DNA from 2 places in the Paenibacillus sp. S02 genome. Region 1 is predicted to be linked to the other one. Evidence: predicted binding sites of a transcription regulator. Region 1 holds the regulator's gene; the other holds the start of a gene.

Evidence for each region. The regulator LexA, encoded in region 1, represses DNA repair genes until DNA is damaged. The targets are predictions, from matches to a motif close to CGAACATATGTTCG.
Region 2: the regulator LexA is predicted to act here: its motif matches at 7,351-7,364, upstream of recA (recombinase RecA).

Annotation. Positions count from the first base shown of each region.
Region 1 is NZ_CP073682.1:3,300,419-3,315,558, forward strand. It holds gene metH (methionine synthase) at 1-1,108, opposite strand, end outside; gene KAI36_RS14495 (1,2-dihydroxy-3-keto-5-methylthiopentene dioxygenase) at 1,390-1,932, shown strand; gene KAI36_RS14500 (HAD family hydrolase) at 2,034-2,828, opposite strand; gene KAI36_RS14505 (hypothetical protein) at 2,984-3,493, opposite strand; gene KAI36_RS14510 (DUF896 domain-containing protein) at 3,614-3,820, opposite strand; gene KAI36_RS14515 (LysM peptidoglycan-binding domain-containing protein) at 3,929-4,297, opposite strand; gene lexA (transcriptional repressor LexA) at 4,486-5,112, shown strand; gene KAI36_RS14525 (hypothetical protein) at 5,387-5,689, shown strand; gene KAI36_RS14530 (hypothetical protein) at 5,926-6,090, shown strand; gene KAI36_RS14535 (hypothetical protein) at 6,132-6,272, shown strand; gene KAI36_RS14540 (PLAT/LH2 domain-containing protein) at 6,971-7,462, shown strand; gene KAI36_RS14545 (YjcZ family sporulation protein) at 8,318-8,425, opposite strand; gene KAI36_RS14550 (hypothetical protein) at 9,108-9,245, opposite strand; gene KAI36_RS14555 (hypothetical protein) at 10,133-10,459, shown strand; partial or broken gene KAI36_RS27590 (kelch repeat-containing protein) at 10,517-10,915, opposite strand; partial or broken gene KAI36_RS27595 (hypothetical protein) at 10,991-11,071, opposite strand; gene KAI36_RS14565 (Kelch repeat-containing protein) at 11,043-11,600, opposite strand; gene KAI36_RS14570 (hypothetical protein) at 11,879-12,391, opposite strand; gene KAI36_RS27330 (hypothetical protein) at 12,529-12,651, opposite strand; gene KAI36_RS14575 (6-phospho-beta-glucosidase) at 12,705-14,153, opposite strand; partial or broken gene KAI36_RS14580 (PTS sugar transporter subunit IIA) at 14,176-14,737, opposite strand; partial or broken gene KAI36_RS27730 (hypothetical protein) at 14,682-14,831, opposite strand; gene KAI36_RS27600 (PTS transporter subunit EIIB) at 15,039-15,140, opposite strand, start outside.
Region 2 is NZ_CP073682.1:2,325,438-2,340,577, forward strand. It holds gene yfmH (EF-P 5-aminopentanol modification-associated protein YfmH) at 1-834, shown strand, start outside; gene ymfI (elongation factor P 5-aminopentanone reductase) at 855-1,622, shown strand; gene KAI36_RS10400 (DUF3243 domain-containing protein) at 1,725-1,979, shown strand; gene KAI36_RS10405 (DUF3388 domain-containing protein) at 2,207-2,980, shown strand; gene KAI36_RS10410 (RodZ domain-containing protein) at 3,011-4,147, shown strand; gene KAI36_RS10415 (hypothetical protein) at 4,232-4,396, shown strand; gene KAI36_RS10420 (YajQ family cyclic di-GMP-binding protein) at 4,541-5,032, shown strand; gene pgsA (CDP-diacylglycerol--glycerol-3-phosphate 3-phosphatidyltransferase) at 5,243-5,830, shown strand; gene KAI36_RS10430 (competence/damage-inducible protein A) at 5,926-7,194, shown strand; gene recA (recombinase RecA) at 7,434-8,495, shown strand; gene KAI36_RS10440 (regulatory protein RecX) at 8,691-9,440, shown strand; gene rny (ribonuclease Y) at 9,815-11,359, shown strand; gene KAI36_RS10450 (TIGR00282 family metallophosphoesterase) at 11,436-12,230, shown strand; gene KAI36_RS10455 (stage V sporulation protein S) at 12,360-12,620, shown strand; gene KAI36_RS10460 (dipeptidase) at 12,743-13,810, shown strand; gene KAI36_RS10465 (low temperature requirement protein A) at 13,994-15,082, shown strand.

The sequences.
Region 1 (15,140 bases):
CCTGAGCACGGGCAATTTCAGATGCCTCTTCATACTTGCCTTCCACGATCAAACGCTTGAATTTGCGGGAGCCCAGGACATTCGTTCGCTCACCAACCATATACGGACGATTGTCCTGTTCAATATATACAGGCTCAATACCCGATACGGCAGGAGGATGATGACCTACCAGCGGACGCGGCTCAAACTGCGCCATACTTTCACTCATAACTCGAATATGCTCAGGCGTTGTACCACAACATCCCCCAGCAATATTCAACCAGCCTTTTTCGGCGAAAGCAGCCATTTTACGTGCTAATGAATCAGGCGATTCATGGTATTGGCCATTTTCATCGGGCAATCCCGCATTTGGATAACAGCTAATAGCTGCAGAGGACATTTCAGACAGAGAGCGAATATGATCACGCATAAACTCTGGACCTGTAGCACAATTCAATCCAATCGAAATTGGATGTAAGTGTTCAAGTGAGATGCAAAAGGATTCGATATTTTGTCCAGCCAACGTCGTTCCCATAGGCTCAATCGTGCCTGAAATCATTAGCGGAAGCTCGATACCTGTCTGCTCAAAAGCCTGCCGAATTCCGATGCTTCCAGCTTTGACGTTAAGTGTATCCTGTGAGGTCTCCAATAGCAGTACATCGACGCCGCCTTCAATAAGCGCCAAGGCCTGCTCTTGATAGCTGTCAATCAGCTCAGCAAATGTAACCCCACCTGTGACAGACAAGGTTTTCGTGGTTGGGCCCATAGCTCCTACTACAAAACGAGGCTTGTCCGCAGTGCTGTATTTATCCACCGCGTTACGCGCCAGTTTGGCCGCCACTAGATTAATTTCACGGGCACGTTCTGGTATATCGTAATCCGCCAAAACGACGGATGTTGCTCCAAATGTATTCGTTTCAATTAGGTCTGCTCCGGCCTTCAAGTATGCTTCATGAATCCCTTGAATGACATCCGGTCTCGTTAAGACCAGCATTTCATTACAGCCCTCCAGCTCTTCCCCACCAAAATCACCGGGGGAAAGGTCTTCCTGTTGAATCATGGTGCCCATGGCCCCATCAAGAAGGAGTATTCTTCGTTGTAATGCATCCTGCAAGCTAACTTTATCCAAATTTCTTCACCCCCGCAAAACGTTAAATCCTAGTTTAGCAGAAACCGTATCATTTAGATAGATTGAAGTAAAAACATACGTTTTATACAGGTTGTTCTTTGTAAAAACGACTTCTCTAATTCATTTTTATAGTTTGTAGCATTAAAGAACGTACTTAACCCTGCATCCTTTAGCTATAGTCATTTGCATTATAAAATGTTGAAATCCTGTATTGTACAACGTTTCAAGACATGGTATTCTTTATACAACATTAATCCAAGTGGAAAAGAGGGAATATATATATGGCCGAAATCTTAATACGTAATACGAATGAAAGAATTAGCGGTGAAGAACAAGTACGTGAATTTCTGGAGAGTCACGAGATATTGTATGAACATTGGGATGCTTCCAAATTGTCTGGGGAGCTGCAAGAGAACTTTACCTTAACAGATGATCAAAAGGCCGCTGTTCTCAAAACATTTGAACCCGAAATCAAGGATTTAGCCGCACGTCGCGGATATAAAATATGGGACGTTATCACTTTATCTGAAGCAACGCCGAATTTGGGCGAGCTACTGGCCAAGTTTGAGCAAATTCACACCCATACCGAGGATGAAATCCGTGCCATTGTCGCTGGTAAAGGCATCTTCATCATTAAAGGCCCTGAAGAGATCGGCTATTTTAACGTAGAGCTTTCACCGGGGGACGTTATCTCCGTACCTGAAAATATACCTCACTTCTTCACTTTAATGGAGAATCAAAAGATCGTCGCAATCCGCTTGTTCATCGAAGAAAATGGCTGGATTGCCGAACCGTATGAAGATCCAACCTTCATTAAAGCATGATTACGAATTTATCCTTGTGTGAATAAAAAAACTCCCTCTGCTCTGTAACAATCGAGCGAAGGGAGTTTTCTTAATACTTGATTCTGAAGACTATGGATTTCTTACTTTAACGATTGAATAATTCCGTCCAATTCAGACAGATGCTTGATCTGGAACTTCGGCTTGATCTCTGTGGTATTGGTTTTAGCGTTTCGGTTCACCCAGACCGAGTGTACACCTGCTGCCAACGCTCCTTGAATATCAGTCGTCAGCTTATCTCCTACCATTAAAGCATGTTCAGGCTCAATACCAAGAAGCCCCAAAGCATGCTGGAATATAGACGGATCAGGCTTGCCTCGACCAAATGAACCTGAAATAACTACATGATCAAAGAAAGGAGCTAATTGAGGAACTCCATCCAGTTTCTCCTGTTGTAGATCAGGGGAGCCATTTGTCAGCAATAACAGCTTGTAATGTCCCTTCAATTGTTCTAGAATTTCAAACGTTTCTTCATATACATGTGGACGCGCACGTCTTTCCGAAGCAAATTGGGTAGCCAGCTTTTCCGCCAACTTCTCATTATCTATCCCTAGTTGCTGTAGTCCTCTGCGCCATGATTCCTTTCGATAAACAGGGGCCAACTGTTCCAATTGGCGGAATTCAGGTTGCTCACCTGCTGTAAAATTCGCCCACAATCCTTCAAACGGATTAATGCCGATCATTTGAGTAAAACTAAAGGTTTCATAGGATTCATACAAAGCGCGTGCTTCCTTACGTACGGCTTCCTCAAGAGTTTTTGGATCAACACCTGCTTCACGGGAGCCTGTTTGACACGCTGCATCAAATGCCTCTTCTACACTACGTTCATCCCACAAAAGGGTATCATCAAGATCAAACATTACCGCCTGAATCGTCATCTGAATTATCCACTCTCTTTCCACAGTATATGTACGCCTATTTGCTTGATTAAGCATTTGAATCGTTATGTGTGCCCATATTAAGCAAGCGGCCGCAGCATGTTATATGAAATAACATCATACGGCCTTTGTTACAGAGCTACAGGCTAAATCAGTTATTTCTTGTCTACCTGTATCTGATTGGATAGCGCAAACTTCTCAAGTCGCTCTGCAATGGCATCCGTGTCATAGCGACCTAATGATTTTGTGAAAATAAAATTACCGCCCTTACCTTTTCTTTCAACAGTTACGTAACCCTTTTCAATCTTGATGGCTTTCATGTCCCCTGCCGTCATTGGACGTTCTCTACCACCTTTCAGCATATAGAGAGTATCCTTTCCCACTTTCAGATAAGGACGACGGATAAAAAAGATAACAGCCAGCATCAAGTACAGGCCGAATACAAGCCAATCCATCCCTCGCATACCGGTCTTAGTCAAAAAGTAACTCATAAGCATGTACAATACAGAAAGACCAGCCAGCATAATTGGCACAGTAATGTTACGGCCACGGAAAATATCCATTGCAGAACCTGCGCCGCTAATGGTTTGAATGCCTTGCTTTTTGCGCGATTTATTTAAATGCGCTGTGTTTTTGCGTACTTTTCTTTCAAATGATCGGGCCATCTCTCAATTCCTTCCCAGATATATTACATTAAAACAATTGCCTCAAAGCTGATCTATATAGATACCATGAAAGGTACCTAAAACAAAAGGCAAATTGCAGGCTTGGGCGCTTTAACAACATTAATGCTTCAGCCCGTCATTTCCTTTCGATGTATCATCGTCCACAAATTCAATCGTCTCAAGCTGCTGCCGAAAATTACGGCGAATGTTACCTAAATAAATTTCCCGAAGATTGGCGCGCTCTGTGGCTTCCTCTTCCGTCAAACCCTCGGATTTTGCTTTGCGCGCTAATTCATTAATGCGCTGTACCAAGCTGTCTATATCCAAATTGTGTCCCCTCCATAAAAGCAAAGATATAATACACTTTGACATGTAGAAAAGAGCTTGTCAAGGCTCCCGTATTGCGCTCCCTGACAAGCTCTAATAATCTATAGATCAGAAGTTAGGAAGCTTGAGTACCTGACCTGCCTGCACTCCCCGATCCTCCAAACCGTTAATCCGCACAATTCCTTCTATATATACCCGTGTATCCATTCGTTCCGGTTTATGATTTGCGGCAATCTCCCACAACGTATCCCCAGGTTGTACGGTCAGTTTAGTCACTTCTTCTTTGGAAGCTGAAGGTGCTGCGAAAACCGTAATTACACCTGCCCCTGCAATCCAAGCAACAATCACTATAATAAGAAGCTTAAGTAAAAGAGTATTGGTAATAATCTGCATAAAACGCGCCCTACCCTCTTTTCGGGTCTCCTGTAAATTTTCTAAATTCATCGGAAAAATACTTTGATAAGTGCTATATTTCATCATTGGCTGTGTCCTCCAAACGTTTGTTCTTATGTTTTCACAATATAACACGAACGTTTGTTTTGTTCAATAGAAAAGAGAACAAAAGTTCGCAATTATTTTCAGGGATTATTTAGAACTTATGTTTGTACGAACGGAGGTTCTATGCTATAATTTTCCCAAACGTTACTAAATGGGGTTGATACGGTATGTCTAAGATTTCGAGCCGCCAGCAGGCCATTCTTGAATTTATCCGCAATGAAGTGCGTCTAAAGGGATACCCCCCTTCTGTACGCGAAATAGGCGAGGCTGTCGGATTAGCCTCCAGTTCTACGGTTCATGGTCATTTGGATCGTTTAGAGAAAAAAGGACTCATTCGCCGCGATCCTACAAAACCACGGGCTATTGAGTTACTCGGTCAAGACGAATCGGATAACAGCAACTTGATTAATTACTCCATTAGTCGTGTCCCCGTCGTCGGCAAAGTAACCGCTGGTCTTCCTATTACGGCGACAGAAAATATTGAAGATTACTTTCCTCTTCCCCAACACTTTGTTGGTGAGGATAAAATATTCATGTTATCTGTTGTAGGCGAAAGCATGATTGAGGCTGGGATTGCTAACGGAGACTATGTAATCGTACGTCAGCAGCAGACCGCTGATAATGGTGATATTGTTGTAGCTATGACAGATGAAGACGAAGCTACAGTTAAAACCTTCTACAAAGAAAAAGATCATATCCGGCTTCAACCTGAAAATCCAGCCTTTGAACCGCTTCGCCTGACACACGTCAGCATTTTGGGCAAGGTTGTAGGACTCTTCCGGGACTTCCACTGATTTCTCGTTCTTTCTTCCCCGTTAATCTATCCACTAATACAAAACCGGCTGCCTAGGGCAAGCCGGTTTTGTATTGCTATTATGTATCTCACAACTATTTTTTCATTTCAGCAACCTATTCCTATTTTTTCTACTATAAATTCAGCCTCCTCATCTCAAATAATCCCCCACTGATCTTGAGCAGCTATACTGTCATGGGCAAAACTAATAGATCTTTTTTTGTTTTAGATAAATATGGTATATTAACTACTCATAGCTCTGTAGGAGGAATTAAATGAAAAAACTTGTAATTTCAGCGTTTGTTGTGATATTTATCGCCATAAGCTGTGTAGTTCCAACAATGGATCATTTGTATGCAAAAGAGAACTCACACATAACAACCTACGACCGTATTCAGTACATACAAATACTTATCCATTTCAGGTATTTAGAAAAGCAACTCGAAGCTGTAATTTTCGAAAGAAATAATTATCCAGAAGACAGCCAAGAATATAAACAGCTCTCTGAACAACTGAATCATATTCTTGCTCAAGAGGCGTACTACGAGAAAAAACTTAACACTCTTAATAGTAAATAATTTTCATACTAACTGCCTATTATCTTTATCTATACTATTAGACTCATGCCGACCTGCCTGTAACATTCTCCTGCAACGTAAAGTTGAAAAGGCGAAGACAGGTTCGCATGAGTTTTTTTATTAACCATTAGGAATATAGGTACTAGCTTCTTTTTGCTTTTAATAGATTTATGCTGATACATTACTATCACAATTGACATATGTATATAGCAGAACTAAGCAAAGGAGATATGCAGATGATCAGAAATAGAGTTAAAACGTATAAGCATCGCATCGGGAAAAACAGATATCTGGTCGTTAAAGTCTTTCAAGCCGCAGCTGCTAAAACAGGAAGCGGAAATGCACTAGCAACCAATGCCTTGAATATCAAAATTTCCAAGCGTAAGCATAAACGCCACTAAGATTTAACCGCACCTTCATTTCTTTGAAGGGAGGTGATAATATGAGCAGAAGACATTGCAAACGTGATTTGAGAAGAAGAAGATTAAACATCCGTTCCACTCAAAGAGCCACTGCGCGTGCAAGAGGTAACGCACTGGCTGTTAATCTGTTTAGCGTAAATGATAGACAACGCAGACGTTAATAATCGTTTTCAAGCAAAAGCGGGAAGGATTCTTCCTGCTTTTTTTGTGTTAAACGATACACCCAACTCCTAAATCCCATAGAACTGCTAAATTCAGTTGCCTTCCTTTTAAATACCATCGACATATTCAACTATGCTTCCACTGGCTAAAACAGAAGCGAAATAGTACCCAGTCAAAAGCAGCAGCATTCTTGACTCAAATACTTTGTGTACAACTGATCACACCTACAGCCCTAAACTTGCTTCAGCTTTTTTAACTTAAGTATTCCGGCTGTAAATCCATCTATGGTTTGTACGTTGCTGCATTGTTTGCTCAATTTTTTAATTTAAAACTTTATAAGGCCCCACTTGCCCACCACCGTATTCCACAACCTCCATCATATCCTACTCAGCGGCTGGACTACAGATGCTCTTATCTGACTTAATGCAGCTGAAAACAATTCGATATTGGATCAACACTTCATATGTATGATTCATGTTGGTCACCTCGACAATTCATTCTGGATAAGCGCAAAAAATCCTTCTCTAAATAATCATACCCTTACATGATTATTAGAAAGCTAATATCCGACACATAAAGATAAAATACAACAAACAAAGACAAGAAAAAATTTCTCTTCACAACCAATGAACTATGTACAAATACATTACACATGTATAACATTAAATACAAATACTAGAAAGGTGGTAACAATTTAATGAAAAAAGTATCTTTACTAGCATCAGTAGCAATGCTTATCTCATCTGTAGCTTTTGCTGCACCTTCTTTTGCAGATCAGGTCACAAGTGACACTTATAGTTCATTACAAGACTCAAATAGAAGTATAGAGTCTGTTACGCCTTTTGCTAATGTTGAATATGTCGTTACTGTAAATACGGCCAATCTCAAAGATGCCGGAACAGACTCGAACATCTCTATAACTCTGTATGGTTCTAATGGAGATTATGCTACCGCTACACTCAATGGTAGCTTTGAACAAGGAGATTCCGATACAACAAGAATCAGCACTAGTAACCTAGGTGACATCAGAAAAATTACTATTAGAACTGATGGATCTGGCTATAAACCAGGTTGGAAAATCGCTAATGTCAAAATATCTGGAAACGGAAAAACTTTCTCATTTGCAGGTCCTAACCGTTGGCTTGGTGACGGCGGTTCGGCAGATTCCGAAACACTTTTTCCATCCTAAAAACAAATATTCATACAAAAGACTCTGTCGATATTTGGATAGAGTCTTTTTGTTTTGGATGAATAATCCTACTAAAATTGTATCGCCGTAATTATAACCCCATCTCAAGAATCAATTTTAATAATAAACTCACTAATGGGAAAAATGTTATGTAAATTTGCCATATAAACAAAAGCTAAGAAATAACCGCTGGAAAAGTATATTGAATCTACTAAGAAAATCATAGCTTTAAAAAGAATTCAAGCATCAAATCACAACACCTAATTTTTTCGATTTAGCATGTCTCTTCTAGCCCCAATACTTTTAAGTAGATCATGTACATTTTCGAATATTGGATTATCATTTCCATCTACCTGACTTAACGCAGCTGCGAACAGTTCGGTATCCTACTTTACCACTTTGTACTTATGATCAAAAGTTACATTACTCTCTTGTATTTTCACAATAATCTCATCCTCAATAGCTGCCAGTAAAAACAATTAACCCTCAAGCCAATCCTCTATCATAGGACACCTCCAAAGTATATTAAATCTTCTTAATACTATACTGAAAGATGTGCAAAGTATCGTGCGTATTATCGCAAATAAAAGACTCATACCAGTTATTGTTGCAAACTAATAAGGCCCTATCTGAGATTAAATTTAGGTATTAGGAAGGATTGTACCCATTCTATGAAACATTCCCCTTCTTACAAAATACAATAAGCGCAAATCTATTATGGCAGGAAATCCACCAAGTATTCGCCAAAAGAGAAGCGAATACTGTGGCTATTGCCAAATAGCTTATGCGCTCATTGAGTTCAACTATTTGCCATCCATGAGTGAAGTGGTATTACCCAACAGTTCTTTTCACAAATTAAACCCAAAGTGATTTAGTGATGATAACTAAGAGAATAAAGAGCACTAAAATTGCCGCTGTAGAAGTCCATACACCGCCGCCACCTGTACCTTCATATGCACCCATGTCTTAAACCTCCTTTATTTGTCGTTCACCTTAATATATGTATAAATACGTTCATTGATAGGGCATGCAGGTAAACAAAACAAAGGCTCACACCCAGATAAACCGGTAGAGCCTAATAATCTTTATAAAAGAATTAATTTCAAGATGATTACCAACAAAATGAAGAGTGCCAAGACAGCAGCTATCGATGTCCAAATCTTCCCGGCCGTTTCTTCGTAGCCTCTTTCTATTCCTCTCACACGTAACGCCTCCTTTGTTTACTCCACAGGCTATGCGAGGTCTTGTTTATGGGATGGACTTCTAGGTAAATAAAAAAACACCTTACCAGCGTATCCAGCAAGGTGCCACTGATAAGAACTTTTACTATTGCCACAACTAAAGAACAACAAGAAGGACTCCTACAGCATTTAGCTGATAGAGTCCTTCTTTATATCTGCCTTAATTCAATTTAATTGCATTGAGTTATGGCTTCGAGTATATATTTTTCACTCCTCAAGATTCAATTAATGAATTCTACTATATTCCAAAACAATAAACACCCCGTCAGCGCATGCCAGTAGGGTATCACCCATTCTTTCGGATTATGCAACGATTTGGTGATATTTCAAAAGAATTTATGTAAGGTCAGGCTGCTCGCCTTACGATATTAAACGTTCTGTCCAGTTCCAAGTACCTTGGCTTGTTACTTTGATCTTATCCCCAACGACAAAAAGGCCGTATTTTGACGGTCTTTCATGAGCTTTAAATACGCTTCCTTATATTCCGGTATGACGATGCGGCTGCTTACCCATAATCCATTACCTTCGAGTCTTTTTGACATGTATGTAGTCTCCTGATGTGTTATGCACAAATTATATTCTGAGTACAAAAAATAAACTCCAGATCATTGGAGGTTTAATACCGTATAATGCCTATTTCTAGACGAGGAAAATGTAATGATCTTTTGGTCACCATCCCAGCCCTCTATGATTACAATATAGAGCGCATATCGCTCTTGTTGTCCCCTTCTTCCCAAAGCCAGCCATCAAACGCGTACCTTTATGTCCACTACACTGCTACCTGTCTTTATCTCCAGTTCCTTCATGTTGGGCACCCGTCTTCGCTCAGCAGAATTATTGTAGAGTATTGGAGTAGCGTTCGATATCTGGTAACAAAGCGTTCAACTTCTTTGTTACCCGGCGTTTCCGTATACTTTACAGATCAGAACAATGAACGACGAAAGCGGACACAACTATTATGCAACAATAGCGGAATAGACGGTTGCCAAAGTTACACTAAACTTTTGCAGAAGTTTACGATGGCGCACGTAAAGCCATGGAAAGAATATGGGGGCGATATTCCTGAGCCAATAGGATAAGACAAGAACAGCAGTAAATTTAATGTGTGTATTCCTAAAAGCCTACGTCGTCCATTGTCAAAAGGAGCTGCTGCCGAAAATTCTCCCTTGAACCAGCATTGCCTTTACAAATTGAGCAAATGAGGGATTTACAATAAAGTTCGGACCTCCCCCCATTAACCCAGCCTAAACAGACGCATCGCAGTTCGTGCCAACCTCAAACGGCAGGTCATTCACCGCATTGGTGCCAGGATACCAAAGGCTGAGGATAGCTGCGAGTTCCCAAAAAACAGTTTTCATAAAGCGTACAATCGCAGCACGTTAGATACATTTAACTAATCAGGAAATTATCCAAGTAGGAGGAAATAACCATGGCATTTGAAGGTTATAGAGAAGACAAGCGAGAACATTGGTTTGACTGGCCATTTCCCTTGTCGGTATCAATACTGTATGTGGATGCGGATGTAGATGTAGATGAAACAGAAACGAAATGGTACCTCATTGACGAACAAGAAAAACACTTGATCCGAATTAGGGATGAAAAGCAAATTGAACTGCTTCATCACTGCATGTATGGAGTCTTGTTAAATGACGAGAAGATCAACTGGATTATTGATAAAAATGGCGGTAGATTTACCTATCATGATGGTGTTGAAGATTTTATCAAATCCCAGAAAGAATACCTTGATACATTATAAGAGACGTGAACAGTTAAAAGCTCTACCGACCAATTAAGGTTAGCAGAGCTTTTAAACTTATTTAGAATATTCACTTACTTCAAATGTTAGGATACGATCATATAGCATGTAATCCTTTCGGCTGCTGAATGGACCTTTATTATTATCGTGTTTATTAATGGCGTATGAAGCCGATCCAGAACCAGCCTGCTTGCCCTCATACCATGAGATAAAGTCATTGACCTCTTTCATGCTTAGGTCAAACTCCTTTTCCAAACCAGTTGTCATAGTAACCACCAGAATTGCACGGTCCCCAGTTGGTAGAGATGGATCAGTTGGTTCGGGAGTTGGTGTCGGCTCAGGTGTGGAACTGTCAATCTTCCCGAATATCTCTATAGTATTAACCGGAGAATTAGCCAATGTACTCTGACTTCCTCCAATAACGTAAATTTGTCCACCTAATGTTATAGCCCCAGCCCCACTTCTAGCTTGCTTTAAGCTAGCCTCAGGAGACCATTTATTCTGATCAAAATCAAAGGATTCTACTGTATTAAGTTCATAACTACGTCCACCTGCTTCAGTTTTTCCAGCAATAGCAAATACTTTATTGGAATAAATGACAGCCCGGATCATATACTTGGACAGTAGCAACTGAACGCGTATTTGTTGTCATCCCACCAAACACATAAATCTTTCCCTTATGCAAAACACTTGTCAACGAACCTAAAGCCTGCGGCATAGCTTTCCTAACACTCCATGTATCTGTCTGGGTATTGTAAACTTCAACATTATTTACTGAGGAGCCTCCTGTCCAGCTAAAGGCATTACCTGTATAGCCACCAATAACATAAATATCATTTCCATAAACAACGGAAGTTGCTGTAGAACGAGCCGTAGGCATGCTACTTCCTGAGGCCCATATATTATTTTTCGGATCATAAATTTGAACATCCTTATATGGGTTTGATCCTGAAGAACCACCGAAAATATATATCTTGCCATTCAATTCAGAAACAGCACTTACCGCCTTAGGATTTTCTATAGTCGTTTTAATCGACCATTCATCGCTTACAGCTTCTGCTTTTACCTCTATAGCTGACATATTCAAGAACACTATCGCTACAATTAAAATACTCCATAATGCTTTAATTTTACTTATCACTCGATCTCCTCCTAGCAATATATTAAACTATTACCAAGATAAATCATTCTTAAAAACCTATCTAAACATAAACTTGCTGACCTATAAATATAATCTAAATATTTGCATATTTATTTTTTAATGGGTATAAAAAAGACTCATACCATTTAGCTGGTTGAGCCTTTCACATCTACTCTAAATTCAAACTGATCAACGAAAAATCTCTGGCGACCAATTAAGGTTAGCAGAGATTTTTGTTTTATTTTGAGTATTCACTTACTTCATACGTTAAGGATTTTTTAATATTTAATTATAGCTGATCCTGCTTTAGCCCACTCTTTTGATTCTAATTGAATCCATCCATATACTTTGGAATCAGAGTTGATTTTTTGTTTTATCAGAGAAAGGTTCTCATAGCTACTGGAACCGTAAAGACTCCCTGTTTTTGGGGCAATTTTTACTGATAACGTATTTTCTATACTCGGTGTCTTTTCATCGCTTGTCCAGGCCAATCGATTATAATAATTAGCATTAAAAGGATTTTCCAAACCATTAATTGAAAATTTCACTCTTTTCACTGTAACAGATACATCTGTATATGCCGTGTCATCTTTAAATATTACTGATTGTGATAAAACTATTTCTTGATTTGAAAAATTTTTGTAAGTGTCAAGAGTTACAGTTGCTGCATCTGCAGAAGCTGACAACGGAGCAATAACTGAAAACAAGAGAGCGATTGTGGAAAACATAAAGTAGCTTTCCTTCCTAATTTCATTCTCATTTTTTTGTCCTCTCCTTCTTTTAATACTCATTAATAAACATACAGCTTAATGACTGTCAAAGTAAGGGGAGCTTTGTCTGACATGAAAAATACACATTTGATTAAGTGTCCTTTTTCACGTCTACTCTAAATCTAAACTGCTCACGAAAGAAATAAAATCCGTTAATCTTAATTAACTCCGGTGTAATCTTCTCCAACTGCGCCGTAGTCCACAATATCTATCAAATCCTCGCCCAACGGCTGTACTACACCAAAGCCACTAAACTTGGTGATATATACAAACAAATTCAATTTGCAGCAGTTTCAAAAATTTAAGATTATGTGGTCCATTACAGATAAAGTGATTATTTCTGAAAGTACTTTGCTCCATTACTCGCAATGACGTCTTTGTACCAATGAAAACTTTTCTTTCTAATTCTTCTAAGCGTGCCAGAACCGTCATTGTTTTTGTCCACATAGATGTAACCATATCGCTTTTTCATTTCGCCGGTACCGTTACTCACAAGATCAATCGGCCCCCAACTTGTGTACCCTATAATATCCACCCCATCTTTTATTGCTTCAGCAATCTCTGCAAAGTGAAGATCCAAATACGAGATGCGGTAATCGTCTTCAATGGTATCGTTGTCCATAAGAGTATCTTGCGCACCAAGTCCGTTCTCAACGATAAACAATGGTTTGTTGTACCTTTCATGCAACTGGTTGCAGGTAATACGCATGCCTTTTGGATCAATCGTCCATCCCCACTCGGAGGTTGCCAAGTAAGGATTGATTACGGAACCAAACACATTCCCATCCGTAAAATTTTTCAGAATTTCAGGATCAGCATTGGTACAACGGCTCGAATAATAGCTGAAACCGATGTAATCCACAGTATATGTCTTCAAAATCTCCAAATCTTCAGGCTCAAGCTGTAGCTGAATTCCATTCTCGATGAAAAAGCGTTTGGCATAACCGGGATACTCCCCTTTGGACTGCACATCAATCAAGAAGTATGAATCACGCTCCATTTTCATTACTTCCCAGTAATCTTCCGGATTGCTACTGTATGGATACACATTTCCAGCCGCCAACATACATCCCATCATGGCGTTAAGAATGATTTCATGACAAGCCTTGACTGCCAGTGCACTTGCAACCAGTTCATGATGCACTGCTTGATACAGAACTTGTTGTTTGTCCTCGCCTTCTTCAAAAATAATGCCCGCTCCTGTATAAGGAAGATGCAATAACATATTAATTTCATTGAATGTCATCCAGTATTTCACTTTATTTTTATAGCGTTCAAACAGTGTTTTAGAGTATTTTTCAAATAGTTCAATCATGATTCGGTTTTTCCAGCCGCCATACGTTTTCGCCAAGTTCACGGGTAAATCAAAGTGACAAATCGTAACGACAGGCTCAATATTGTACTTCAGAAGTTCATCAAACACGTCATCGTAAAATTGCAATCCTGCTTCATTTGGAGTTATATCGTCACCATTGGGAAAGATACGGGCCCAGGAGATCGACATTCGAAATGATTTGAAACCCATTTCAGCAAAAAGCGCGATATCCTCTTTATAACGATGATAAAAATCGATAGCTTCATGTGAAGGATAAAACTCGCCTTCCTCGGGTACAAATGAATTTAAGTTGCCAGTCGAAACCTGTTTACGTTTGGGCCCCGTCGGCATCAAATCAATGGTCGTCAGTCCCTTACCATCAACCAGGTAAGCTCCCTCAATTTGATTCGCCGCTGTAGCACCACCCCACAGAAAATTATCCGGGAATTTAGTGATTTCATTAAACATTTCCACGTACCTCCCTATTTTTCTATACATATACTTTGATTAAATGTTCTTTTTCATTAACCATGTCATTTTTGGTCCCTACAATGTCGTGATACGTAGACGTATTCGTGACTACAATGGGAGTTACCGTTTCATACCCGGCATCCAGGATCGCCTGCAAGTCGAACTCTACAATGACATCACCGACCTGAACACGTATCTTGTCCGATATGAATGAGTATTTCTACCCCGTCATCACTAATGAGACCAATGGCATGTTTAGTACGGTAAATCGTTTGTACAATGCCGTTCACTGGGGATACGACACGTCCATTCGTGGGGCGGATGGCTATCCCTTTACCCATATGCTCTCCTGCAAAAGTCTCGCCTTTAATATCTTGGAGTCTAACAACAGTACCGGTCATCGGACTAACAATTTCAAATGGTTGGTCATTCAATTTACTTATGTTGGGAATGGGTTCTTGTTTGTCGCCCATATTTGTTGACATTGTTTCTGTTGGATCTTTAAACCAATGAAGTAGGTCAAGACAATTGATACGTCCCAGATGTTTCAGTAATCCAACCGAAAGACAAAAACAGTTCATTGAATCCTTTAATCATTCCTGTCGCAGCCAACAGACCAAGCAATGGCTGAAAAACACCTGATATCATATCAATAAAACGATTGAAGATTTTTCCTTTGGATGTTTTTTCGTCATTGGAATTTAATGTCTCTTCATCATCCGAAGACCATTTTCCGATTTTTGTTATGGCTTTATGCACATCCGGAACTTCGTTCCCAATCACAACTTGGTATTGCCCCCCACTTTGCATAACCGTAATGACCCCAGACAAATTTTTTAATTCTTCCGTTTTAGCCAATTCTTCGTCCTTCAATTGAAAGCGCTATCGTGTTACACAATGAACAACGCTGGTAACGTTTTCAACACCGCCAACTCGAGACAAAATCTCCTTGGCCAACTGGTCATAGTTCATGAATGCTCTTCC
Region 2 (15,140 bases), 970 kb from region 1:
GATTGGCGGAGTTACTTTGGTCTTATCGAGGCGTTGTACAAGGTACATCCGGTGCATATTGATATCGCAGGTACTGTTCAATCCATCAGTACGATTACAAAGGAAACGCTGTACAGTTGCTATGAAGCTTTCTACCACCCAAGCAATATGATTCTTTTTGTAGTGGGCGGAGTGGATCCAGCTGAAGTAATAGAACTGGTACGTAACAATCAGGCTAAAAAGGACTATAAGCCGCAGGGAGAGATCGAGCGGATTTTCGACGATGAACCCACTACAGTTGCAGAACCACGTCGTGAGGTAAAGCTGGCCGTTTCTCTGCCAAAGCTACTGTTTGGATTCAAGGAGGCTGAAGTAGGCCTAACGGGTGAAGAATTGCTCCGTCATGATCTAGAAACCAAGCTGATGCTAGATCTCCTGTTTGGCTCCAGTACACAACTGTATCAAAAGCTCTACGATGAGGATCTGATTTCGGATAGTTTTGGTCATGAGTACAATAGTACGCAGCAATATGCATTCTCTGCAATCGGTGGGGATACCAAAGACCCGGATCGGCTGTTGGCGAGAATACGTGAAGAGGTGGAGTCCATCCAGAAGCAGGGCTTTGCAGCAGAACATTTTGAACGGGCGCGCAAAAAGAAAATCGGTGGTTATCTGCGTACACTCAATTCACCAGAAAATATTGCGCATGAATTTACAAGACATCGCTTTCGGGGCAGCGATTTTTTCCAACTGCTTCCGATTTATGAAAGTATCACGCTTGAGGATGTAAATCGCCGTCTGAAAGACCATATCCAGTGGGATCAACTCGCAATATCACTAGTGGTGAGTCCGTAATGTCCAGGGAGAGGGAAACGATGACCACCGAGGGCGGAGAATTAAAAGCGATTGGCGATACAACCGTACTGATTACAGGAGCAAGTGGCGGAATTGGTGCGGCTATTGCTGAGCGTTTTGCAGCTGTAGGGATGAATGTGGTTATTCACTACATGAAGTCCCATGAAAAAGCAAATGAAGTTGCCCGTCGTTGCATGGCTTATTCAGGCAAGGTAATGACCGTGTCAGCGGATCTGCGGAGCAAGGAGCAAATCGAACGCATGCGTGAAAAGCTGGATAATCACGGGATGAAGCCGGATATTCTTGTGAACAACGCCGGACTATCTCATTATGGGCTGTTGACAGATGTTTCGGAAGAGGAATGGGACGAAGTGATGGCTGTCAATGTTAAGGGAACCTTTCTGTGCACGCAGGTTTTTATGCCGCATATGATTTCCCAACGCTATGGCCGCATTGTGAATGTTTCATCCGTGTGGGGGATATGTGGTGCTTCGTGCGAGGTGTTGTATTCCACCACCAAGGGAGGCATTAACGCTTTCACTAAAGCGCTGGCTCAAGAGGTAGCACCTTCCGGGGTGACAGTGAATGCTGTAGCTCCAGGTGCAGTGGATACGTCGATGCTGGATCATTTGGATGAAGGCGAAATTACCAGTTTGGAAGAAGAAATTCCTGCCGGACGATTGGCTCGACCTGATGAAATATCGTCCCTGGTTTATTTTCTTGCGCTTCCTGAGTCAGGTTATATTAATGGTCAGGTCATAAGTCCTAACGGAGGATGGGTGACTTAAGGGAAATATCGCTTGGAGGAATCCACCAGTATAGTAAGCGTCTGAGAAGAGCATATTACAACTGTTGATTTTAAATCTGAATCATCTAAGGAGGATTTAAGTATGTCAACAGTTGTTCAGAATTTTGATGTTTGGAAAAAGTTCCTTGGTCAGCGTGTAGAGCAAGCGGAGAAGTTGGGAATCAGCCAAGATACCATTTCAGAGCTTGCTTATGAAATCGGTGATTTTCTGGATGAGAAGGTCGATCCAGCCAACCACTCCAACCGCGCACTGAAAGAACTGTGGGGAGTTGCCGATGAGGACGAGCGTCACACCATCGCCCGGCTAATGGTTAAATTGGCCAAGAGCAACGCATAAGTAGGAACCAACATGAAAAGCTCCCTTTTGGGGGCTTTTCTGTAATGGTTACAGAGCTGTTCTTGTAATTCCATTGTAATTTATATATCATAAACGTGATTGAGGCTTACAACACAATGCAGCCTATCAAATTTCAATAATTGGTTTTGTCGAAAGATGTTATTTTATGATACAATAATGCTTTGATTTGGAGTTGTTGACGGTTTGAATGTGAATGAGGTGCTAACGTGACGGAAGAAACGAAACAGTGGTACATGGAGTACAAGATACATAAAAATCGACCCGGACTGCTGGGAGACATTGCTTCCATGCTTGGTATTCTGGGGGTTAATATACTGACGATCAACGGTGTTGAAGGCGAAAGACGGGGGATGTTGCTTGAAACGGACGATGACGAGAAGATACGTATTCTCGGAGACACGTTAAAAAAAGCGAGCAACATTACAGTCACGGCCTTACGTGCTCCGAGACTGGTTGATATATTGGCAGTAAGACACGGCCGTTACATCGATCGGGATTCGGATGATCGTAAAACATTTCGCTTTACACGCGATGAGCTTGGGTTGCTGGTCGATTTTTTGGGTGAAGTATTAAAGAGGGACGGCAATCAGGTGATCGGTCTTCGCGGGATGCCACGTGTGGGCAAAACGGAATCCATTATTGCCAGTAGTGTATGCGCAATGAAGCGTTGGACTTTTGTGTCTTCAACGTTACTACGACAGACGGTGCGCAGTCAGCTCTCTGAAGAAGAAATGAACCCAAACAATGTGTTTATTATTGATGGTATTGTGAGTACAATTCGGTCAAATGAAAGACATTATCACCTGCTTCAGGAAATCATGAGTATGCCAAGTACTAAAGTGATTGAGCATCCTGATGTATTTGTACGTGAATCAGGATACAGCTTTGACGATTTCAATATCATTATTGAACTTCGCAATAATCCGGCTGAGGAAATTATTTATGATACCTTTACAGCCAGTTATACAGAAGATCTTTAAATAAGCGTAATTACACAAGGAGATGATGACATGTCAGAACTGGGTCAGCAATTAAAGGAGGCCCGGCTGCAAAAAGGATTGAGCCTTGACGATGTTCAGGAAATGACGAAGATACGCAAACGTTATCTGGAAGCCATTGAGACGGGCGATTACAAAGTGCTGCCGGGAAGCTTTTATGTCAGAGCTTTTATTAAAACATACGCTGAAACGGTCGGGTTGAATCCCGATGAGATTCTGGAAGGGCATCAAAGCAATGTGCCTGAACCTGAGCCGGAAGCAGTCATGGAGCCTGTTACACAGAAACGCTCCAGCCGTCCCGCCACGATTGGTAATCTTAAATGGTTGCCTACAGCGTTAATGTGGCTTTTTCTAGTTCTCATTGTTGGGGTTATTTATGCTTATTGGGTGAGCAACAACCATTCAACTCCAAAAACAGCAGAAAACACAACGCCGATTACAACACCAAGTACAACACCAAGTACAACACCAAGTACAACACCAAGTACAACACCAAGTACAACACCAAGTACAACACCAAACACAGCACCAAGCACGTCTACTCCTGATACCACTACGACACAGCCGAACAGTGGTCAAACGACGGCTCCAAATGGTGCTGGCGGGCAGACTCCTGATGCGGGTCAAACTGGCCAAACTCAGCCAGATGGTACCGGGAGTACGGATGCTACTACTCCAGATACTGGACAGCAGCCGGGTACGACTACGCCACAACAAGGTGTAACTGTGGCACAGGACGGCAAGCAAGGCAAGACGACGATTTTCAAAGTTTCCAGTTCAACGGGAGCCGCGGTCAAGGTTGATATTAAAGCGACGGGCGAAAGCTGGCTTGAAGTGTACAAGGGAGAAAATTCCCGTGGAGAAAAGCTGAGTTATGGTATGACTAAAAGTGGAGATGCCATGTCTTTCGATATTGGTCCAGAAGGTTTATATATCAAATCAGGACGGTCTTCTGCCACAGATATTTCCGTAGCAGGTCAACCGATAACCGATAATAAATCGACTACTCGTGTACTGATCCAGCAAGGAGAAGCTTCTTCGACCGGAACGAGCGCAGGAGTGACGGGTTCACCTGCAGATTCTACGACAGGTAGCAGTACGGATTCAGCACAAAGTGGTACAGATTCTACAACTACTGATGGTGAATAAACGCCTTGGTGCGAGGAAATACTAATGACTGTAATTCCTGGAAAGGCAGTCATTTCATTTTCCGCAAAGTGAGGTGTATACGTTATGACCGTCAGCTGGATTGTGACTGGGCTCGGTATAATTGTCAGTTTACTGGGCTATTATCTGACACCGAATGCATGGGGCTATGGCATACTGGGCTTTGGTCTTGCTCACATTGTGCTTGGACTTTTGGATATGTTCCGAACTCCAACACGAAGCCATAATTAGATATTTTGACCGTAAATGAAATAAAGGCGTTTTTGTCAGGAAAACTGGCAAGAACGCCTTTTTAGTCAACGGATTATTGGATTTTTGTAAATGACTAGCCTATAATTAGATATTGAACTTTGTTGTGGAAAGGAAAGTGAAACGATGGCTTCAGAAAATTCATTTGATATCGTCTCCAAAATGGATATGCAGGAATTAACGAATGCGGTTCATCAGACGGAGCGTGAAATTGAAACACGATTTGATTTCAAGGATAGCAAAAGTAGCCTCAAGCTTGAGAAAGAAGCTCTTACGATTGCATCGGAAGACGAATACAAGCTGAATGCGGTGATTGATATTTTGCAATCTAAAATGGCCAAACGAGGTCTGTCCCTTAAAAATGTGGAGTATGGCAAATTGGAACCCGCCTCTTTAGGTTCAGTGCGTCAGCGTCTTTCGCTTAAGCAGGGAATTGATCAGGATAATGCCAAGAAAATTAACATTCTTATTCGGGACTCCAAGCTAAAAGTTAAAAGTCAGATTCAAGGTGATCAAATCCGAGTGACTGGAAAAAACAGGGATGATTTACAGGCGATCATTCAATTGCTGCGTAAAGCTGATTTGCCATTGGAGCTTCAATTTACAAACATGAAATAAAGCCGTTTTCCCTCATACATTTTGTAGGAAAAAATGTTGCTTGATGTGCGGCAGGTTATTTTGACATGCGTTTTGCGCCATATTATACTTGTAACGAAAATGCAGACAATTCAGGTGTATAGCGCTCGTCGATAGCGATTTACATAGGATTGAATTTAATCCGAAAACTGCCATTTGTAATCAAGTACGATAATCAGGGGAGAGTGTGTTGTGAATTTACCCAACAGAATTACAATAACGCGGATTTGCCTTATTCCGGTGATGATGCTGGCTTTGCTGGTGGACTTTGATTTTTATCCGCCGCCGATTGAGATCGGAGCTTTCAAGCTGCCGTATAATCAGCTGATTGCGGCTATCATTTTCCTTGTAGCAGCCAGCACGGATGGTCTTGACGGATATTTGGCACGTAAAAATAATATGGTCACCAATTTGGGCAAGCTGTTGGACCCCCTTGCTGATAAGCTTTTGGTAACCGCCATTTTGGTTTCCTTGGTAGAAATGGGAAAAATCGATTCATGGATTGTCGTTGTGATTGTTAGCCGTGAGTTTGCGGTTACGGGTCTGCGTCAGATTGCCTTACTGGATGGTTCTGTGGTTGCTGCAAGCAATTGGGGCAAATTGAAGACGATCATCCAGATCGTTGCTATTGTAGCGTTGCTCATTAATAATTTCCCGTTTGTTTTTCTTGGTATCCCGTTTGATTTAATAGCGATATGGGCAGCGGTGTTGATCACGATTTATTCGGGTATTGATTATTTTGTGAAAAATATCCACTTGCTGAGCTCCTCCAAAGTTTAACAGGATAAATTTTATGGAAGCAGCAATAGGGACTAAACTTATTGCTGTTTCTTTACATAATTCCCATAATATTCGCAGTACAGGAGGAAGAATTGATGAAAGCTGAAATAATTGCAGTAGGTACAGAGTTATTGCTCGGACAAATAGTGAATACAAATGCTCAATATTTGTCACAAGAGTTGGCTACAATCGGAATCGATGTATATTTTCAGACTGTAGTTGGCGATAACATAGATCGGCTTCAGGAAGCGATAAGAATTGCTCAGAAGCGTGCGGATATTATTTTGTTTTCGGGCGGTCTGGGACCGACTCAGGATGATTTGACGAAAGATGCGATAGCGTCTGTATTGGGGCGAAAATTGCACATTGATCGTCTTGCAATGGACAAGCTAGATCAGTTTTTCCGTAACCGTGGGGTAGAAATGACCGAGAATAACCGCCGGCAGGCACTTTCTATCGAAGGCGCTACTCCGCTTGAAAATGAGACAGGGCTAGCTGTGGGCGACGCAATTGCACAGGACGGTAAATTTTATGTAGTTTTGCCTGGACCGCCTAAGGAACTTAAACCCATGTTTGCAAACCAGGCGAAACCTTGGTTGCTTCAGCAGGCATTGAGTGGTGAGGAGATGCCAATTTATTCAAAAATGCTAAAATTTGCAGGGATCGGTGAGTCAGCTCTTGAAACCCATTTGTTAGATCTGATCCAATCCCAGACAGACCCCACGATTGCTCCTTATGCCAAGGAAGGGGAAGTCACGATCCGTATATCCACCAAGGCGGCTAGCGAAAGTGAAGCATTAATTAAGCTGACGGCTACAGAAGTAGAAATTCAGCAGCGTCTTTCGGAATATATGTATGCAAGCGAAGATGTTACGCTGGAGAAGGTTATCGTAGATCTAATGGCCAAACGCGGACTCACTGTGAGTGCGGCAGAAAGCTGTACAGGTGGAATGCTGATGGAACACATCACTTCTATACCTGGCAGTGCTGTTATGTTTCAAGGTGGCATCGTGTGTTATTCCAATGAAATGAAGATGAAATTGCTCAACGTGCCTAATGATTATTTGGAAGGGGATCATGCGCCAGGCGCAGTGAGTAAGGAAGTAGCCCTTGTGCTTGCAGAGCAGGCGAGAATGATCATGGACAGCGATTTTGGACTTTCAGTTACTGGTGTAGCTGGGCCCGGGTATTCGGAACGGAAGCCAGTTGGTCTGGTGTATATTGGCATTGCTGAGCGCGACAAAGAAACGGAAGTACATGAGCTGAGACTGGGTGGTAACCGTGAAACAATCCGACTGCGATCAGTCAAAGCAATTCTGTACAGATTGTGGCGCAGACTGGTAGAGAACGAGAAACTCTCTTAATTATCTATGTACAGTGTGGCTCATAGAGTTGTTTTAGATAGATATTCATGATATAATCATCTTATCGGAAGAACCGTTGCAAAGCCTTTTGCCAGCGGTTCTTTTTTTATTTTAAGAGACAGGTGTAATTATAGAAGAGTTGCATGAATAAAAAAACGAATGTATGTTCGAAAAAATGCTTGGCAAGCGTGTCAAAACAAGGTATTATTAAAGCACAAACAATGAAGGATGTGAGTTTATTGTCAGATCGTCGTGCTGCGCTGGATATGGCGCTCCGTCAAATAGAAAAGCAATTTGGTAAAGGTTCCATTATGAAGTTGGGTGAGTCCACCCACATGCAAGTGGAAACGATCCCCAGTGGTTCGATTGCTTTGGATATTGCGTTAGGAACGGGCGGCTTCCCGAGAGGCCGAATTATTGAAGTATATGGACCAGAATCATCCGGTAAAACAACAGTAGCTCTTCACGCTATCGCAGAGGTGCAAAAAACAGGCGGACAAGCCGCTTTTATCGACGCCGAGCATGCTCTTGATCCGTCGTATGCCAGCAAGCTGGGTGTCAATATTGATGAGTTGTTGCTATCGCAGCCAGATACAGGAGAGCAAGCACTTGAGATTGCCGAAGCGCTTGTACGTAGTGGAGCGGTAGACATTGTTGTTGTTGACTCTGTAGCGGCACTTGTGCCAAAAGCGGAGATTGAAGGTGAGATGGGAGATTCCCATGTTGGTCTTCAAGCTCGTTTAATGTCACAGGCATTGCGTAAGCTGTCTGGTGCTATTAACAAGTCGAATACCATTGCTATCTTTATTAACCAATTACGTGAAAAAATAGGTGTTATGTTCGGTAACCCTGAAACGACACCAGGTGGACGTGCTCTGAAATTTTACTCTACAGTTCGTTTGGATGTCCGCCGCATTGAAAGCTTGAAAAACGGTAATGACGTTGTAGGTAACCGCACACGTATTAAAGTGGTGAAGAACAAAGTCGCACCTCCTTTCCGTCAGGCGGAAGTGGACATTATGTACGGCGAAGGCATCTCCAAGACAGGCAGTTTGATTGACATTGGTACGGAGTATGACATTGTCGATAAGAGCGGAGCCTGGTATTCCTATGAAGGTGAACGACTAGGTCAGGGACGTGAAAATGCGAAGCAATTTTTGAAGGAAAATCCGAACATTGCTAGTACGATTGAACAAAAAATTCGGGTGGCCAGTAATTTGGTAACGACGGTTGTTCCACCTACAGAAGAAGAGTTGGCACAGCAAGCCAAGGAAGAACAGGAATTGCTGGAGCTTGAATAAAGCTTGGTGAATCCTGGTTTGTGAACTGGAGCCAGGGTTATGACACAGTCCGTTTGAATAGCATGATTCTGATGCCCTGCACAGTTGTGCAGGGCATCTTTGCATTGAATATGGCCTGCGTGTCAGCTACATTTTACTTTTGCGTGGCGGGCGTTCTCAGCTTGCTTTCGTGAATATCAAAGTGAGGGAAGCACATTGCAATTGGAAGATGAAGATGAACACACTTCGAAAGAAAATGAGCAGCAAGGCATTTCCCTTTTTCCTGATCATGAGGAATTGATGGTTACTAGGGTGGAACAGGGGCAGGGCAGGAAACGCGGAAGATACACGATTCATTTGGGTCCGTATTCATTGTCCGTACTGGAAGATGTAATGATCAAGTACAATATGTTCAAAGGAACGACTTTCGTCAAAAAGGAACTGGAAGAAATCGTTCTGGCGGACGAAAAGCAACAGGCATACGTGCACGCGCTTCGTTATTTGGGACGAAAGCCGCGTACACGTCAGGAGATTGAGCAGCGTTTGACACAAAAGGAGATGGGACAAGCTGTTATTGATGAAGTGCTGAATCGTCTGGAGCGGGAACGACTTGTGGATGACGATCTGTACGCACGTCAGTGGGCAAGGCAGCGCATAACAAGCCAACGTAAGGGGAAGATGTGGGTTAGGCAAGAACTTCGTCAGAAGGGCATCTCTAAAGCCTCTATTGGGGAAGCGTTAGGTGAGATCACCGACAATGAGGAGTGGGAGAGCGCTTTGACGGTCGGACGAAAGAAATGGAATCAGGTACGTGGTGATATAATGGAGAAAAAAAGGAAAACCTACCCTTTTCTCATGAGACGCGGATATTCGGGAGATATGACACGCCGGGTAGTCAATCATCTTACTGCGGCCGAGCATGACGCTGCTTCAGATGACGAGGAATTGTTACAGTGGGAGGAATAGTTGCCAAACGGCTGCTGAACCTTTGGCTAATATGAACGGACAGGATGAGCCGGTTATTACATGGAAAGCTACACGCTAGTCTACTAATGTTTGCATTCCCTTGACAATGCCATTTGTCAAATAATAAAATATATATGAAACGATACTCGTGGAACGCCCTTTTTCCTTCCAAAAAAGCGGAATCCACGGGTGAGTTCTCATCGCCAAATAACAAGTGATGCCGCTATGCCAGGCGGAATTGTACATGTGAAAGCATGTGCATATGAAATGAAACGACCTTGTGTCGTAATCTTAGTTTGACGATCAAAGTAAATGTGACAATTGCAAAAAGTCCCAAGGAATGCCTTGGAGGAACCAACGGGGAGGTGAACAGTATGATGACTGCGATCTGGTTCGTTCTCGTTGCTGTAGCCGCGTTATTCTTTGGGTTCGGGATTGGTTATTTTATTCGCAAATCTATTGCAGAAGCTAAGATCTCCAGTGCGGAAGAAGCTGCCGCGCAAATCGTGGAGAACGCGAAAAAAGAGGCAGAAGCGCTGAAGAAGGAAACGGTATTGGAAGCGAAAGATGAAATCCACCGCATCCGTGCCGAAGCTGAAAAAGAAACTCGTGAACGTCGCAATGAAATTCAACGACAGGAACGAAGATTGCTGCAAAAAGAAGAATCGCTGGATAAAAAATTGGAATCACTGGAACGCAAAGAAGAACAAGTGGCCAACAAAGAGAAACGAATCGATGAAACCCAGCAGCAAATTGATTTGATTTACAAGAGTCAGGTAACTGAGTTGGAGCGTATTTCCAATCTGACGATGGAGGATGCAAGAAGTATTATTCTGACCAACGTAGAGCAGGAAGTTCGTCATGAAACAGCTCAGATGATTAAAGAAATTGAACAGCAGGCCAAAGAAGAAGCGGACAAAAAGTCTCGTGAAATCATCACACTGGCCATCCAACGCTGTGCGGCAGATCATGTAGCAGAAACGACGGTTTCTGTTGTTACATTGCCGAACGAAGAAATGAAAGGCCGGATTATCGGGCGCGAAGGCCGTAATATCCGTGCACTTGAAACCCTTACAGGAATTGACCTCATTATTGATGATACGCCGGAAGCTGTTATATTGTCCGGATTTGATCCGATTCGTAGAGAGATTGCGCGTACTGCGCTTGAGAAGCTCGTAGCGGACGGACGGATACATCCGGCTCGTATTGAAGAGATGGTGGAAAAATCTCGTAAAGAGGTGGACGAACGAATCCGTGAGTATGGTGAACAGGCCACCTTTGAGGTGGGTGTGCATAGCTTACATCCGGATTTGATCAAGATCTTGGGACGTCTCAAGTTCCGTACGAGTTACGGACAGAACGTATTGAAGCACTCGATGGAAGTTGCATACTTGACAGGTCTAATGGCCGGGGAACTGGGCGAGGACGTTGTACTGGCAAGACGGGCAGGCTTGCTGCATGACATCGGGAAGGCGCTGGATCACGAAGTGGAAGGATCACACGTTGAAATTGGCGTGGAACTGGCGAAGAAGTACAAGGAACACCCGGTCGTCATCAACAGCATTGCTTCACATCACGGCGACTGCGAAGCGACTTCAGTGATCGCCATGCTGGTTGGGGCGGCAGATGCCCTGTCAGCAGCAAGACCGGGAGCGCGGCGTGAAACGCTAGAGACGTACATCCGTCGTCTTGAGAAGCTGGAACGCATCTCCGAATCTTTTGAAGGCGTTGAAAAATCATACGCGATTCAAGCCGGACGCGAAGTTCGTGTCATGGTACAGCCAGAGAAAATTGATGATGCGGAAGCATTCCGACTGGCCCGCGATATTACGAAAACGATTGAGAATGAACTGGACTATCCGGGACATATCAAGGTTACCGTCATACGTGAGACCCGTGCGGTAGAATACGCAAAATAAAAGTATTTCAATGAAAAGTGGCCGCTGCTTGTAGGGCCACTTTTCATTATGTAAGGCAGACTAGGGAGGGCTTTCTATCAACGTATTATTTATTGGAGACATCGTCGGCAGTGTAGGCAGAAAGGCACTGAGGGAGAATCTCCCTTCGCTAAAATCAAAATACAACCCGCATGTTATTATTGTGAACGGAGAAAATGCGGCATCGGGAAGAGGAATTACCCCAGCCATCGCCAGAGAGTTTTTTGATTGGGGCGTTCATGGGATTACGATGGGAAATCATACTTGGGACAATAAGGAAATATTTGATTTTATAGATGATGAGCCGCGGATCATCCGCCCGGCTAACTTTCCACCAGGAACACCGGGCCGGGGTTATACCGTTGTAAAGGGTGGAGGTAAGGAGCTGGCTATTGTTAATCTGCAAGGTAGAACCTTTTTGCCAGCTATTGACGATCCATTCCGTGCAGCAGATGAAATTGTCGATGAGCTGCGCAAAAAACATAAACATATCCTAGTTGATTTCCACGCCGAAGCAACCTCGGAAAAAATCGCTATGGGTTGGCATTTGGATGGACGTGCTTCAATCGTGGTAGGTACGCACACACATGTACAGAGCAATGACGATACGATTTTGCCACAAGGAACTGCGTATCAGACAGATGCGGGAATGGTAGGTCCTTATGAGGGAGTGCTTGGGATGCAGAAAGAGGCTGTGTTACAGAAATTCCAGACCCAGCTTCCGGTACGTTTTCAAGTGGACATGGGCAAATGGCATTTTCATGCCATCAGCGTAGAGCTGAATGATAACGATGGAAAAGCTCGCAAAATTCAGAAAATCAGACTCAAAGAAGATGAATGGCGGATGGATTAACCTTTTTGTGAGCTACTTAAGGAAAGAATAAGGAAAACTGTCACCAAAAAGCAGGAATTTTTTGCTGACCCTCGAATAACATCTAATAGTGGAATCAAACCATCATCATTCCCAGGGGAGGTACTTACTATGGATGTATTAAAAGTATCAGCAAAATCCAATCCCAATTCAGTTGCAGGCGCACTCGCAGGAGTACTGCGTGAACGCGGAAATGCAGAATTACAGGCGATTGGAGCGGGTGCACTAAACCAAGCCATTAAAGCGGTAGCCATTGCCCGGGGATTTGTCGCACCAAGCGGAGTGGATTTGATTTGTATTCCTGCTTTCACAGACATTGTTATTGATGGAGAAGATCGGACTGCGATCAAATTGATTGTAGAGCCAAGATAATAAATGTAAGTTGCCTGAGCCTGTTTACGATTTGTAAACGGGCTTTTTTGCTTTGTGAGTCTGTTACTATGATTTTTAAAATAAATTTGTGGTGCTTCAATCTATAGATGGAGGTAAGGTGCATGAATGATAAGCTAAAAGTGAATTGGCCAGTTGTTGACTTTCATTGCGATGTGTTATGTAAAATGCAGCTCGATGCGCAGATCGATTTCAGTCATCCATCGCTTGATGTCACAAAAGAACGTTTGCTAGAAGGTAACGTGCGGTTGCAAACGTTTGCTATATATATTTCTCAGGTATTGGGCACGCCAAGATTTGAGCATGTGGTTCGTCAAATTGAGCTGTTCAGGCAGCATGTTACCTCTATCTCCGGTGGGTTGAGACCATTGCTGTGGAAGGAAGACTTGGCAATGTGTAAAAATACGTCAACAGTGCATCAGGAGGAGCAAGTAAAGCAGGCAGGAGAAGAGAAGCGCATGGAAAAGATAACGTATGTGGATGGTAATGGGACGGATCATACATGGGCACCTTGGGCTTTGCTCTCACTGGAGGGGGTAGATGCGCTGGAAGGGAAACCGTTTTATGCAGAATTGTGCTATGCCATGGGAATACGATTGATTGGGCTGACATGGAATTATGCGAACTGGGCAGCTGACGGCATTATGGAACATAGAGGTGGCGGGCTGACTAGCAAGGGGCGCGATTTGGTCAATCGCTGTAATGATCTGGGACTGCTGCTAGATGTATCGCATTTGTCCGTACAGGGCTTTTGGGAGGTGCTGGAGGAGGCCACTCTACCGCCCATCGCTTCGCATTCGAATGTTTTTGCGAGATGTGCTCATCCTCGTAATTTACGGGATGAACAGATTCGTGCACTGATCGCCCGTAATGGACGGATTGGTTTGACCTTCGTCACAATGTTTCTCAAAGAGCAGGGTACGGTAACCGCTGAGGATCTGCTACCGCACATTGAGCATATTTGTTCATTAGGCGGCGCAAGGCATTTGATGTTTGGCTCTGATTTTGACGGTATCGAGCACCATGTGCAAGGGCTGGAGCACTCGGGGAAATATCCGGTTTTTGCAGAACTGCTGCTGAAGTATTACCCTGAGGAGCTAGTCAAGGGATGGCTGGGAGGACATGCGCTGGAATACTTGCAAACGAATTTGCCTTCCAAAATGTCTTCTTAAATAGCTATTTACTAGGAGTTGTTTTTGGCTGCGAATAGCTTGACAAAGTGAGAACGATTACGAAATAATTGGAGCATCTTAGAATTTCATGGTGCTAAAATAAGCATAAATACGGCAGACGTTGGAGCAAGACTGACGGTACACTATGCTGCACCGCCATATCAGAGGGGGCTCCATTACACAATGTTAATAAAAAAAGTTACCTGGCTTGAGCTCTTTTATGACTTATTGTTCGTAGCTGCTGTCTCTAAGGCCACTCATGTTTTACTACATGTTGAGCATGGTAGTATATCGTGGGAACATATGGAAAAGTTTATTATGATTTTCATCCCGATATGGTGGGCTTGGGTGGGACAAACTGTCTACAACAACCGTTTTGGTCAAGACAGTATAACGCATCGAATCTTTATGATCCTGCAATTGTTTTTCGTGTTAATCATGACCGCCAGCCTTAATATAGATTTTGATGCGTATTATGTATCTTTTTTTGTTGGCTATATTGGGTTAAGAGGTTTGACTGTCGTTCAATATTTACTTTCGGCACCTAGAGAAACGGCTCATAAACAGGAAACAGCTCGTTTTTTCGGAACCTATTTTTGGATTGGAATAGTCATCTCTAGTTTCTCCCTCTTCTTTGACTCTTGGGTTCGATATTTGATTTTATATACCGGTATAGCTGTTGATATCCTCGTTCCTTTGATTGGTCGTAAAAAGTTGGTGATCACACCAATCCATACGGAGCATCTTTTAGAACGCTTTGCACAGTTCACCTTAATTCTGCTTGGCGAATCTGTGATAAGCATGCTTTCTGTTTTACAATCCGATCATTTTACGGTTTCTTCTGTTGTATTTGCTGCTTTGGCTTTTGTATTAGTCATTGCAATCTGGTGGCAATATTTTGAGAATATGGAGAAGCGCGTAGATAAATCAAAACAATCAGCAGGACAGACTATTATTTATGGTCATTTGTTTATTTATCTTTCCCTTAGCATGCTAGCTGCTTCGATTCAGCTCTTGTTTTTGGGACAAGCAGACTATATCTTTGTGCTTTGCTTTACCTTTGCTTCTGTTTTTATTTACTTTTTGTCGGTTTTGCTGGTATTTCATCAGTACCGATTAAGTCATCTTAAACCTCGTCTCAGAGTCATTATTTTCTTAACTGGAATACTCTGTGTCCTGTTTATCCTTAATATATTTATTGTCGTTCCCCCTCATCTCATCGTAGCTGAAATCATGCTTTTCTTTCTCTTGTTCGCTAAAACGACGGTTTGATCCGATTTCTATGGACGATATTTAACGCTGATTGGGGCGAAAAAGGAAACTTTATACG